2 regions of the Pantoea sp. CFCC18177 genome follow, and region 1 is predicted to be linked to the other one. Evidence: predicted binding sites of a transcription regulator. Region 1 holds the regulator's gene; the other holds the start of a gene.
The links. Region 1 encodes PurR, which represses purine synthesis genes. Its sites were predicted from a motif close to CANGCAAACGTTTGCNTG; they were not measured.
Positions count from the first base shown of each region.

Region 1 (7,233 bases):
GTGGATTAGAATCACTTCGGCGCTGATCGTTGATCAGATTTCTCTTACGTAGCCGCGGCCTGTTTTTTTATCAGACTGCTTAACCTGTAACCGGACTATGCGTTTACTGATTACGCTTATCATACTGGCTTTCGCCCAACTGTTCGTTAATGTGGCCTCTGCTTCACCGCATGCGCCTGTTAACGCCAGTTTGCATAATGCTGAGAAAAAAAGCGCGCGCGAAGATGAGCGCCGCAAGCGACGTCCGGTGAAAACCACGGCTAAAAAGTCTCGCCTGTCTACTACGGTGCAAAAACTCAAGCTGAAGAAGCAAAGCAAGACAGAAACCGCGCTGCACAAAACCACCCGTAAGAAATCCCTGCTGAAATCGCCAGCAAAGAAATATGGCCATCAACGCTTAGCCAAAAAAACGCGTGAAGTCGATGATGAAGCGCTGGAGCTGACCGGCATTCGCATGAGCAAATCACACCGCCAGCGTTATCAAAAGGCGCGTGAAACAGCGATGACCAAATTGATGGGCCAGTTGGGCAAACCTTATCAGTGGGGTGGCACCTCGCCGAATACAGGTTTCGACTGCAGTGGTCTGGTGTGGTACGCCTACAAAGATTTAGTCAAATACAAATTCCCGCGCACTGCGAATGAGATGTATCACTTGCATGATGCCGCGCCGATTAAGCGTCAGATGCTCGAAAAAGGCGATTTAGTCTTCTTCCGTATTAATAATCGTGGCACTGCCGATCACGTAGGTGTCTACCTTGGTAACGGTAAATTTATTCAGTCACCGCGCACCGGTAAAGACATTCAGATTAGTGCGTTGGGTGAGGATTACTGGGAGAAGCATTATGTTGGTGCACGCCGCATGATGACGCCGAAAACCATTCGTTAGTCGTTGCGCAACGTATAAAAAAAGCCGGATGCTTTCACAGCACCGGCTTTTTTTATACGCTTTTGTTTAATGCAGGATGGCCGTAAAGCTGAACGCAATAATCATTAACAGTGCGCCAACCGTGGTCATCAGGGCCAGCTTCAGATCTGTACTCATCACTACTCCTTAGTCACACTTTTATTAGGGTTAAAACAATTTTCGCACAGCGTCAGGCAAAAATCTCGTGTTATCCGCGCCAGCTTGCTAGAATCGCCGCCTTTCGTTGCGCAACCCATTTTGCGCATGCTGTATTTACAGCCTGCTGAAGCGATTTTTCCTGCCTGAACAGGCAGCGTTGACCCAAATTTTCGGGTGCAAAACCCTTCGCAGACGCAAACGTTTAACAATATACTTATCAGTACGTTGCGATAAGCCGGGGAGTACCTTTTTCATGGCCACAATTAAAGATGTAGCAAAACGCGCGGGTGTCTCCACCACCACGGTTTCGCATGTCATCAACAAAACGCGTTTTGTCGCAGAAGAGACGCGTAACGCCGTTTGGGAAGCAATTAAAGAATTGCACTATTCCCCCAGCGCCGTTGCGCGCAGTTTGAAGGTCAATCACACCAAGACATTGGGATTGCTGGCGACTTCAAGTGAAGCTCCCTACTTTGCTGAGATCATTGAAGCGGTTGAGAATCACTGCTTCGAGCGCGGCTACACATTAATCCTTGGCAATGCGCACAACGACCTGCAAAAGCAGCGTGCTTATCTCTCGATGATGGCGCAGAAGCGCGTCGATGGTCTGTTGGTCATGTGCTCCGAATACCCAGATGACCTGCTGCAAATGCTGGAGGAGAATCGCAATATCCCGATGGTGGTGATGGACTGGGGTGCTTCGCGCGGTGACTTTACCGATACCGTGCAGGACAATGCTTTCCATGGCGGTTATTTGGCTGGGCGCTATTTGATCGAACGTGGTCACCGCGATATTGGCGCGATCCCGGGACAACTTGAACGCAACACGGGCGGTGGACGCCACGCTGGCTTCTTGCAGGCAATGAATGAAGCCGGGGTCACGGTGCGGCCAGAGTGGATTGTGCAGGGTGATTTTGAACCCGATTCAGGCTATCAGGCGATGCAACAAATCTTGAATCAGAAACAGCGTCCAACTGCCGTATTCTGTGGTGGCGATATCATGGCAATGGGTGCGATTTGCGCAGCCGATGAGATGGGCTTGCGCGTCCCGCAAGATATTTCCGTGATCGGGTACGATAACGTGCGCAACGCGCGCTTTTTCACACCAGCGCTCACCACCGTGCACCAACCGAAGGCTGAGTTGGGTGAGAAAGCGCTCGAAATGTTGCTGGATCGCATCACCAGCAAGCGTGAAGAGCCACAAACGATTGAGGTTCAACCGACCTTGATTGAGCGCCGCTCCGTTGCCGATGGCCCATTCCGCGACTATCGCCGCTAACCTCGCGTTTCGCTGAGCCATTCGTGGTTCAGCGTCTCTGCATCACCCAGATAAGCCAGAAGCCAATCCAACGCGGGTGATGCTCGCTGCTCTGACCAACTGACACAGCAAGGGCTGTCAGGAAACGGCTGCGGCAGTGGCAATTCCACCAGCGTGCCTTGATCCAACAGTGGCCGCGCTAAATGCCCTGGCACCATGCCGACACACAATCCCGCCTGCAAACAATCCATTCCGGTTTCCCACTCCGGCACCACCAAACGCCGCTGATTGTCCAGGGTCCAGGTCATACGTCTGGGTAATGCGCGAGACGTATCTTCCAGCACCAGCGATGGCCAGGCACGCAATATTTCATCATTTAATTCTGTATTGTTGACCAACGGATGATCGGGACTGACAACGCAACGCCAGTTTAAGGCCCCCATATCCTGAAAGGCGAAACGCCCGCCAACCGGAACCGCCTGCGTTGCGCCAATAGCGACATCAACACGCCCGTCGGCCAGCGCATCCCAGACACCGTTGAACACTTCGTAGCTGATAATCAGCTCCATATCCGGGAAATGACGGTAAAAATCTTTCACCAGTTGTCGGGTGCGCTGGGGTTTGACGATGCAGTCCACCGCGATGCTCAACTGTCCGCGCCAGCCGTTCGCCAACTGTTGGCACTGCCTGCGCGTTGCAAGCATTTTTTTGATAACAGATCGCCCTTCACGGACAAAGTGCTCACCAGCTGGTGTTAAGACGACTTCACGATGCTGACGTTCAAACAACGGAACCGCTAACCAGGTTTCCAGTTGCCTGACGGTATAGCTGACGGCAGAAGGCACACGATGCAACTCTTGCGCTGCCGCGCTGAAACTGCCGGTGCGCGCCACCGCATCTACTACTTCCAGTGCATGCTCAGACCACATGGATTTGCCTTCAAAATTTTTAACAGCAGATTGCAAATATTAGCGTTTCACAAACCATAACGCACTCTTTTACACTCCCCGGCGTTCAATCTGCCAATGAGAATCACTATGTTGTCTTCAAAAGGATTTCTGCCCTACCTTGCCTTGCTGAGTATGCTCGGCTTTCTCGCCACGGATATGTATCTGCCCGCTTTTGGTGACATGCAACGCGATTTTGCCACGGCTCCGGGTACGATCAGCGCCAGCCTTAGCCTGTTTCTCGGTGGGTTTGCCTGTGCGCAGGTGTTTTGGGGCCCCTTGTCGGATCGCTTTGGTCGTAAACCAATTCTGTTGGCAGGATTGACACTTTTCGCCTTGGGCTGCCTTGGCATGTTGTGGGTAAGAGATGTAAACCTGATGCTGGCATTGCGCTTCGTACAGGCTGTGGGCGTCTGTGCGGCGGCCGTGAGCTGGCAGGCACTGGTGGTGGATCGCTACCCGAAAGCACAAGCCAACAAAGTGTTTGCCACCATCATGCCTCTGGTCGCGCTCTCGCCAGCTTTAGCCCCATTGCTGGGTGCCTGGCTAATGGGACACTTCCATTGGCGCAGTATTTTTATCGCGCTCACAGCGATCACCGTTTTGCTGCTCATTGGCACCCTGCAACTGACTGCCCGCAAAAAGGGTCAGGCTGCAAAGGTTGCGCAACCTGGCTGGCTCACGCTGCTGAAGACCCGCGTATACAGTGGCAACGTGCTGATTTACTCAGCCTGTTCTGCCAGTTTTTTCGCGTGGCTAACCGGTTCACCTTTTATTCTCGCCTCAGCAGGGTTAACACCCGCAGACATTGGCTTGAGCTATATCCCACAGACCATTGCTTTTCTGATTGGTGGCTTCGGCTGCCGCGCGTTGCTCAATCGTTATCAGGGTGCGCAACTTCTTCCATGGCTGCTGGTGGTGTATAGCCTGAGCATCCTCAGTCTGTTTGTGGTCGCCATGCTGCCTGCTCCATCATTAGTGGCATTATTGCTGCCTTTCTGCGGCATGGCGCTGGCAAATGGCGCGATTTACCCGATAGTGGTTGCCAGTGCTTTGGCCCCCTTCCCTCAGGCCACAGGTAAAGCGGCGGGTTTACAGAACCTGTTTCAACTCGGCCTGTGCTTTATTGCCAGTCTGCTGGTATCCGCCGGATTAGCACAAGCGCTGCACAATACGACCCTCGTGATGGTGGCAACGGTCGTGCTGGCATGGGCTGGCTTTATCTGGCAGCGTTCGCCTTGCGCACAAAGTGATGTTGCTCACAACTCTCGTCCCTGCGAAGATAATCACTAACGAAATAACTTTCGTTAGCATACTAACGATAACTCGTTGAATATTGCCCCACGTGAGCATATACTCGGTGGGTCAGCATTTCCGTAACAAATCAATAACATAATTGTATTAATTTTAAGCGACTCTGTCGCTGGGATGGCGTCTGCACGATCTTCCTCTCCTGATTTGTGCCAGACATTTCTATTCAGATTCATACCTCTGTAAAACGTCGGCTATGTGGCGCACGGATTTTCCGTGAGTTCTCTCACAGGCCTGGGGAAATTGACTATTATTTCCTCAGGTTCAAATCGGAAAGGTGATGGAGAAGCTATGAGTTCATCGTGTATAGAAGAAGTGAGCCTTGAAGAAAACCACTGGTTTCGTATCGTCAGCGAATTACTGGAACGCGCTGATGTTACCATCAATGGCACACGCCCCTGGGATATTCAGGTTAAGCACCCTGATTTTTTCAAACGTGTTTTGCAAGAAGGATCGTTGGGTTTAGGTGAGAGTTATATGGACGGCTGGTGGGATTGCGAACAGCTGGATGTATTTTTCCATCGCGTACTGAAACAACATCTGGACAAACAACTGCCTCACCATTTCAAGGATACGTTGCGCATTGCTGCCGCGCGATTGACCAATTTACAGTCGAAAAAACGCGCATGGATTGTTGGTAAAGAACATTACGATCTGGGCAATGACCTTTTTTCGCTGATGCTCGATCCTTTCATGCAATATTCCTGCGGTTACTGGAAAGATGCGGAGACGCTTGAACAGGCGCAATACGCCAAATTAGATATGATTTGCCGCAAATTGCAGCTCGAACCGGGTATGACACTACTGGATATCGGTTGCGGATGGGGTGGACTGGCGGAGTTTGCCGCGCGTCACTATGGCGTGAAAGTTCATGGCGTCACCATTTCCGCTGAGCAGCAGAAACTGGCCCAGCAGCGCTGTGAAGGCCTGGATGTCACCATTCTGTTGCAAGACTACCGCGATTTGAATCTGCAATTTGACCGTATTGTTTCTGTTGGGATGTTCGAGCACGTGGGGCCGAAAAACTATGCCACTTATTTTGACGTCGCTGATCGCAACCTCAAACCAGACGGCATATTTTTACTGCATACCATTGGTGCCATCACCACGGATATGAATGTCGATCCGTGGATTGATAAATACATTTTCCCGAATGGCTGCCTGCCTTCTGTGCGTCAAATTGCTGATGCCAGCGAGAAACATTTTATTATGGAAGACTGGCACAACTTTGGCGCTGACTATGACACCACGTTAATGGCCTGGTATGAACGTTTCCAGGCGGCCTGGCCGCAGCTGTCAGAGAAGTACGGCGACCGTTTCAAACGCATGTTCAGCTACTATCTCAACGCCTGCGCGGGTGCTTTCCGTGCGCGTGATATTCAGCTGTGGCAGGTGGTATTCAGTCGCGGGAAGGATGGCGGTTTGCGTGTAGCACGTTGATTGTGCGTGAAGCAAAAAACAAAGGCGCCGCGGGCGCCTTTTTTCTCTCTTATTCCGCGTCGTCGAGGTGAGCTAACGCTGCTGCTTCACGTTGCGCCAATACGCGCTCAACGGTTTCGACAATCGCCTGCGTGTGCGGGTCGATCTCAATGTTGACCTTATGCCCCAGCTTTTTGGCTCCCAACGTGGTGCGTTCCAGCGTTTCCGGAATCAGGTGCACGCAGAATTTGCTTTTCGTCACATCCCCAACCGTAAGGCTGATGCCGTCGATGCCCACAAAGCCTTTATGCAGGATATATTTCATTTGCGACGCATCCTGCAATTTAAACCACACTTCACGGTTGTTTTCTGACTGGATAATTTTGCAAATTTCAGCCGTGGTCATAATATGGCCGGACATTAAGTGACCGCCAATTTCATCGCTGAACTTCGCCGCACGCTCAATATTCACGACATCGCCAACCTGTAATTCACCCAGGTTAGTAATGCGCAATGTCTCTTTGATCAAATCGAAACTGACGCGATCGCCCTCAATCGCCGTCACGGTCAGGCAGCAACCGTTATGCGCAACCGATGCGCCCAGTGCCAGACCGGGCAACAACTCTTCCGGCAAACGCACAATATGGGTACGAAACAACTCTTTTTCTTCAACGGCGATAATTTCGGCCGTGCCCTGCACAATCCCAGTAAACATAATCTCAGCCTTGGTGAAGTTTGCCGTAGTTTATCACAGCTTGGCCTGCGGCGTTTAATTTGCCGGAGTTCAAACTTTACACAAATAACTTAACAAAATGCGATCAAAGTTTGGTGGAACAGAGTGCTCCCGTTACACTATGCCGCGCATTCTCTGGGGATTTCACCCCACTCTCTTGATAATTTAAGCAGGTGTTACGTGCAGAAGTATTTAACAGAAGCGCGTCAATTGCTGGCCCTCGCGATCCCGGTCATCCTTGCTCAGGTGGCTCAGACAGCGATGGGTTTTGTGGATACCATTATGGCCGGTGCGGTAAGCGCCACGGATATGGCCGCCGTTGCTGTCGGCACCTCTATCTGGCTTCCCGCCATTCTGTTTGGTCATGGTCTTCTACTGGCTTTGACGCCAACCGTTGCGCAACTCAACGGTTCAGGGCGACGTGAACGCATCGCAGAACAGGTACGCCAGGGGTATTGGTTAGCCCTGGCCGTGGCGTTGCTGATCATGATTGTGCTGTGGA
Region 1 is NZ_JBNBPL010000030.1:48,290-55,522, reverse strand. It holds gene ACPUC8_RS22845 (C40 family peptidase) at 98-886, shown strand; gene cydH (cytochrome bd-I oxidase subunit CydH) at 953-1,042, opposite strand; gene purR (HTH-type transcriptional repressor PurR) at 1,317-2,342, shown strand; gene punR (DNA-binding transcriptional activator PunR) at 2,339-3,250, opposite strand; gene punC (purine nucleoside transporter PunC) at 3,359-4,561, shown strand; gene cfa (cyclopropane fatty acyl phospholipid synthase) at 4,871-6,019, shown strand; gene ACPUC8_RS22815 (riboflavin synthase) at 6,069-6,713, opposite strand; gene ACPUC8_RS22810 (MATE family efflux transporter) at 6,912-7,233, shown strand, end outside.

Region 2 (7,233 bases), on a different contig from region 1:
CAGCTCAGGCAATCCGCGTGCATTAAACGGTGTTGGCGTCCGGTCAGGCCATTAAGACGCAGGTTACGCTCAGCCCACTCCAGATAGGTGCGTGACATATCCACGGTGGTGGTGGTTTTTGCCCCACCCAAACCGGCGTGCACACTGGCCGTGCCGGTGTAAGCAAACAGGTTAAGGAAATCTTTGCCCGCGCTCATTTTACCCAGCATCTGACGCGCCAGACGGTGGTCGAGGAACAGACCGGTATCCAGATAGTCAGTGAGATTCACCAGCAGACGCGCGTCAAACTCCTGAACTTCGAAGAAGTCACCCTTCTCGCCTAATTTCTGATACTGGTTTTTCCCTTTCTGCCGTTCACGGGTTTTCATCACCAAACGGTTAGCGGGGATCTCCAGCACGCTCAGGGTCGCACTGATGACGTCAAACAGACGCTGGCGTGCTTTATTGGCATCGACCGTTTTAGGGGGAGCATATTCCTGAATCACTACCCACTCACCGTAACGGTCAACCGCCACGTTGTACTCTGGCAGGTCGGCATCATACAGGCGATAGCATTCAATGTTGGATTGACGCGCCCACTTCTCCAGCTTCTTCAGGTTTTTGCGCAGACGGTTGGCGAAGTCTTCCGCGATCTGTGCGCTACCTTCACCACTGTTGGCGGCCAGCTGGTAGTTTTTCTGCACGCATTCCAGCGGGCCATTTTTCGCTTTGAACTGGCGTTCGGCGCGCAGTTGCAGGCAGCTCAACAGTTCCGGGGAAGCGCTAAACAGCGACAGATTCCAGCCACCAAATTGCTGTTTCATGATACGGCCAAGCAGACTATGCAGGGCGATCAGTGCTGGTTCACTTTCCAGACGCTCACCGTAAGGTGGGTTGCTTAGCACCGTGCCCGTCACATCCTGACCCGCCAGCGGATTTTTCAGCTTGATGACATCCTGCTGCGCGAAGGTAAATAGTTCGAACACCCCTGCACGACGCGCGTTAGCACGTGCAGATTCCAGCACCCGGCTGTCATTGTCATAACCAAAGAAACGGGCAGTCGCGGAAGAGGTACCGATGCGCGCACGCTCTTTTGCTTCGCTGTGCACTTCCTGCCAGACCGCTTGATTATGATTTTTCCAGCGATTGAAACCCCAATGGGTACGCAACAAGCCTGGCGCGCGATCGGTGGCGATCAACGCAGCTTCCAGCAGTAAGGTGCCGGAACCACACATTGGATCGATCAGCGGTGTGCTGCTCTGCCAGCCGGAGCGCATCACAATGGCGGCCGCCAGCGTTTCTTTCAACGGCGCCGGGCCGGTTTGCTGGCGATAACCACGCTGATGCAGCGCATCGCCACTGAGATCCAGGGCGATGCTCACGCGATCTTTATTCAGCCACGCATTAATACGAATCCCCGGCTGTTCACGATCAACGCTCGGACGTTCCAGGTTCTGACGCGTAAAGCTATCTACAATTGCGTCTTTGATGCGCAACGCACCAAACTGGCTGTTGCGGATCACTTCGTTGGTGCCGCTGAAGTGGATCGCAAAACTGGTGTTGCTGTCGAACATCTCGGTCCAGGGGATACTTTGCGCCCCAACATAGAGATCGAGATCGCTCCAGACGCCAAATTCTCCCAGCGGCAGCAAAATACGCGAAGCCAGGCGGCTCCACAGCAGGCTTTGGTACATCACACGGTCGTCGGCTCGGAAGTGGACGCCGCCCTGCACCACCTGCAAATCCTGCGCACCCAGCGCGTCCAGCTCAGTTTTTAACAGCTCTTCGAGCCCACGCGCCGTACTGGCAAACAGAGAATTCATATCGTCACTTTTTACTCTTGCTAAAATTGTTGCGCATTATAGCGAATCAGCGTCCTATGTCATAAAGTTAGCTTCTTTTTGTCTTGTTGGAGTTTTGATGATTACGCTCTCTCGCCTCTACATTCATCCGGTCAAATCCATGCGCGGTTTGCAACTGTCTCATGCACAGGTACTGGAGAGCGGTTTAGCGTTTGATCGCATCTTTATGGTGACAGAGTTAGACGGGACGTTTATTACCGCCCGGCAGTATCCGGAAATGGTTCGCTTTACCCCAGCGCTGTTACCCGATGGCTTATTTCTCAATGCGCCCGATGGCAGCCAGGCGCTGATCCGCTTCAGCGATTTCACCGCACAGCAGGCACCGACTGAAGTGTGGGGCAATACTTTCACTTCACATATCGCGCCTGCAGAGATTAACCAGTGGCTGAGCAGTTTCTTCCCGCGCCCGGTGCAGTTGCGCTGGACCGGAATCGCGCCAACCCGCCGGGTGAAACGCTTTGAAAGCGTGCCGCTTAGTTTTGCTGACGGTTTTCCTTTCCTGCTGGTGAATATGTCGTCTTTACAGGATCTCCAGCAACGCTGCCCCGCCAGCGTTCGGGTCGAGCAATTCCGTCCTAATCTGGTGGTCAGTGGTGCCGCTGCCTGGGATGAAGACAGCTGGAAGACCCTCAAAATTGGCGATGTCACCTTTGAGATGCCCAAACCCTGCAGCCGCTGTGTGTTCACCACCGTTGGTACCGAAAGCGGACGTAAACATCCTGAGGGCGAACCACTGGCCACGTTGCAACGCTTCCGCAGCGGCCAGGATGGCAGCGGCGATATCGATTTTGGTTTGAATCTCATCGCGCTGAACAGCGGCGTGATTCGGGTGGGCGATACAGTCACCATTCTTGAGCGACAGACGCCGCGAGCTTATGGTCCAGGTGAGGTGGTAGAAACGCTGAAGCCGGCCGCCAGCAACCAGGCTGAAGTGACCATTGGCTATCAGGGAAATGCGTTTATCGGTGACAATCAGCAAGTGTTGCTGGAACAGTTGGAGATGCAGGGCTTTCGCATCCCTTACTCCTGTCGTGCCGGGATTTGCGGCAGTTGCAAGGTAACGCTGGTCTCTGGCGAAGTAAAAGCACTGAAGAAAAGTGCAGTGCGTGCAGATGGCACCATTCTCAGCTGCAGCTGTATTCCGGCAGGTGACATCGAACTGGCGTAAGCGTTTAAACAGCTCTCGCCAGGTGGGCTGCTTGTTCCTGCTGGTGAGGATGCAGGCGATCGTTCATGATCTTGATTGCATCGCCTAACTGCATGCCTTTACCGGCAACCGATAACGCATTTTGTGCCAGCAGGCACAGCGCCGCATTTTCACCGCTCTCAACCACCAGCAACTGCGCCCGCTCTCCGGTGTCCGCTAATGTCACGGCGACCATATCGCCCGCACCGGGCTGCCAGCTTTGCGCATGGCTGGTGAAATGCCAGCTTTTCGGCATAAGAGGTTTGAGAAAACGGCTGGCGACCAAGGCATTTAATACTAATTCGGCACGTTGATCGCCTTTTAATCCACTCTGACGGCAACGTTCTTCAAAAGTAAAATACAACGCGGCGTCATCCACGCAAAAACCGCTTTCATTAAAGGCATCCGGCGTCAGCATTTTACGCGAGAAGCGCGAGCGAAATAACATGCCGTCTGCCAAATCCAGCATCATGCGGTCATGCTCTGCGTCGAAATACCAACGCCAGTTGTCATCAGGTTTAATTTTCATGATGTGCCCTGTAGTTTATCGCTGCGCTAAACGGCGCTTAATTTTAAAATATACCCGTCATACTTCTAACCGCAGTTGCGTTGGCTGCGCGTGCTCACCCCAGTCACTTACTGATGTAAGCTCATGGGGATTCCCCCACTTGCCGTCTTGCTGCAACTCGAATTATTTAGGGTATATAACGCTAAAGAAAAGCTGAAAAATGCATCAGCAGCACAAAATATAAACGAGCCGAAGGGATAAATAAACCCCCCGGCGCGGGAAAGTGAGAAATGTCTTAGAGGTGGGTCACGATATCTTTAATTAACGTTGGGCCTTTATAAATGAAACCGGAGTATATCTGTACCAAGGTTGCACCGGCTGCGACTTTTTCACGTGCAGAAACCAGCGAATCAATGCCACCGACACCAATAATGGGCAAACGGCCCTGAAGCTCCTGCGACAGGCGGCGGATCACTTCCGTGCTGCGGGATTGCACCGGACGGCCACTTAATCCCCCCATTTCGTCAGCATATTTTACGCCCGTCACCAATGCACGATCGAGTGTGGTATTTGTCGCAATCACGCCGTCAATTTCATGGCGCACCAAACTGTCGGCAACCTGGATCAATTCTTCCTCTGAAAGATCCGGCGCGATCTTCACCGCTACTGGCACATATTTAAGCTGCCGTTCTTGCAGTTCTTTTTGTTTTAATTTGATCGCAGACAGAAGATCGTCCAGCGCTTCGCCATATTGCAGCGTGCGTAATCCCGGTGTGTTCGGTGAGGAAATATTGATGGCAATATAACCGGCATGGGCATACACCTTCTCCATGCAGGTCAGATAATCGTCTTTACCCTGCTCCACTGGCGTATCTTTATTTTTGCCAATATTGATACCGAGGATACCTTTAAACCGCGCCTTTTTAACGTTCTCGACCAGGTGATCGACACCGTGATTATTAAAGCCCATGCGGTTAATAATTCCTTCCGCTTCCACTAAGCGGAACATACGCGGCTTATCATTACCCGGTTGTGGGCGTGGCGTGACAGTCCCCACTTCTACAAAACCGAAGCCCATCGCGCCGAAAGCATCAATGCACTCCGCATTCTTATCAAGCCCTGCGGCAAGGCCCAGCGCGTTCGGGAAAGTCAGTCCCATGCAACTGACCGGGCGCGACGGCAGCGACTGGCAAATCAGCCCTTCCAGCGGGGTACCGCTGATAAAACGTAATTGTTGCAAGGTGAGTTCGTGCGCACGCTCTGGATCGAGCTTAAACAGCGCCGGCCGGACGATAGGATATAACATGCACTCTCCTGAATGGCGGAAGCGAGGGAAGTCGGGTGCACGCAAATTTGTGCGCCAGAATGGTAAAGGCCTCTGGCGCAAAAGTAAATTTAATCAGGTGATGCAGAGTTGATCGAAGTCAGCGCTTACCGGTATAGCGTGCTAACAGACTGCGACTTGCCTTCAAACCGTTATAAAGCATGGGATAGTACCACTGCAGTTTCATGCGCTTGCTCTCGCCGGTCACTTTACGGATCAACTGGTCGATGGTGACGTGCCACTCCTTGGGGACGTCGATGTTATTTTTGCGCATCTCAATCAAACAACCGTACATCACCGGTTCGTAATAGCGGTCCATCAGCCACTCATCGGCAGGCATACCCCACGCTTGCATAAAGCTTTCGCTGTTACCGCGTGCAATAAAGTAGTTTTCAACCCAGGCAAAAGTGGCTTTGCGTTGTGACAGCGAAGTCACCATAAAACGCTTGTAGTAATAGCTTTCGCCTGTGAGCACCACTTCCTGCGCCTGCATGTACAAGGCAAACATGTAGGGCGCATCCTCATGGTTTTGAATCGGCAGAAATTGCACCCCCACCCTTTCAATCAAATGGCGTGAGACAATACTGCTCCACAACACGCGATGCGCAGATTGGTGTGTGATCATATTGCGGAGGGTAGTGCTGCCGCCGGGAAACGCGCCCTGGATACGTCGTTGGTGAAAAAGTTGATATTGCCGCTGGGCGACGGGCAAGTCCGTAAACATTTTGGCGCCAAAGCAGAACAACTCCATTTCGGGATGCTGTGCCTTTGCGCGACGGAAATCAGCGAACAGGGTTTTACCGATGAAATCATCCGCATCCATAAAATAGATGAAGTCGCCGGTGGCAATCTCCAAACCAAGCGTGCGCGCCGCACTGACGCCGCCACGCTGCGCCTGCAACACCGTGATTTGTGGATAGCGAGCCGCCATCTCTTCTAGTAGCGCCACGCTGTTGTCCGTTGAGCCATCATCAATTACGATGATTTGCTCGGGAGGAGAAGATTGACCTACCAGCGAATCTATCGCTTCCCCTAACCATGGAGCGCAGTTCCAGTTAGGCACGATCACCGTCATGCTCACGCCGTTCATTCTCTCTCCTCAACGTTAAAGCCTTTATTGAACGGCAGCAGACGCTTGATCACCAGGCTGTGTAAGAGACAACACACTCCCAGATTGACCATGCCAATCAGCCCGAGCCATAACAGATTCAGCCAGCGATTTTGATCCCAACTAATGGGCAGGAGTGAGCAGAGCCAGGCCATAACCGCCGCAACAACCCATACCAGCAACACATCACGCGTTAACCATGCGAAATGAATGCCCGGCGCGAAGCGGCGATGCACCAGCCACGCCCACCCCAGCAGGTAGAACACGTTTTGCCCCAGCCATAACCAGCCGGTACCCATCGCGCCAAAGTGGAGAGCCGCAAAAATATTGAGCGGCACCAGAATAATGGCAAAACAGGAGAAACCTTTAACATGCAGCTTGAGGTTGCCGTTGACGTATTGCAGGTGATATAGCAAGCCACATATTGCCTGCACGCCACTGCCCAGCGCATAGAGGCTGAGGACAAACGACATCTCATTCACCACCTGCTGATTCTGCGTCCATGCCCACAACAGCGGTGCAGAGAAGCACGCAATGGTGATACTGAGCGGAGCCATAAATATCGCCACCGCTTGGGTGGTATACCGATACAGCGTCAGCGACTGGGCATCACCCTCTTTTTTGGTTTTCATCCCGGTCATACGCGGCACGATAGCCTGCATAATCGGGCTGCTCAGCAAAATAATCCCGGTGGCGGCCGTCGCGACCACGGTAAAGGAACCGTATTCGCTCAACGGCAACGTTTTTGACAGTACCAGACGGTCAATCTGAGAAATGAACGTCCATACGGCGCTGGCGTAGGCCGCACTCAGTGCGAAGCGAATAAAAGGTTTAAGTACCTGCTTTAAATTCTCATGCTTCTGTTTGCGCGCTGAAGCTGGCACCAACTGGAAACATTTGTAAATCAGACATACCGCTTCGGCGATCGAGACCAGTAACTGCCAGATAAAGAAACTCAAAACCGGATTGGAAAACAGTTGGATCACCAGGATGGCACCAAACGTTCTCAGCGTGACGATCACCAGATTGACGCCGTTGAGCCACACCTGATGTTCAAAGCCGACGATGACACTGCGATACGGGCTGGTACGCCAACGAATAGCGGCGGTGATGACCATAATCGCTACTGCAGTCACCACATCTGAAGATGGAAGATGCTGTGCATCCAGCCAATGATGCGCAATCCATGGCGTGGCCAGCCAACCGATGACCACTAAAATCACGGTCGAAATCAGGAAGAATGTTGACAGTGCGGCAAATAAAGAG
Region 2 is NZ_JBNBPL010000003.1:174,974-182,206, forward strand. It holds gene rlmKL (bifunctional 23S rRNA (guanine(2069)-N(7))-methyltransferase RlmK/23S rRNA (guanine(2445)-N(2))-methyltransferase RlmL) at 1-1,802, opposite strand, end outside; gene ACPUC8_RS04980 (YcbX family protein) at 1,900-3,009, shown strand; gene ACPUC8_RS04985 (cell division protein ZapC) at 3,014-3,556, opposite strand; gene pyrD (quinone-dependent dihydroorotate dehydrogenase) at 3,831-4,841, opposite strand; gene ACPUC8_RS04995 (glycosyltransferase family 2 protein) at 4,960-5,949, opposite strand; gene ACPUC8_RS05000 (lipopolysaccharide biosynthesis protein) at 5,946-7,233, opposite strand, start outside.
Region 2: the regulator PurR is predicted to act here: its motif matches at 4,880-4,897, upstream of pyrD (quinone-dependent dihydroorotate dehydrogenase).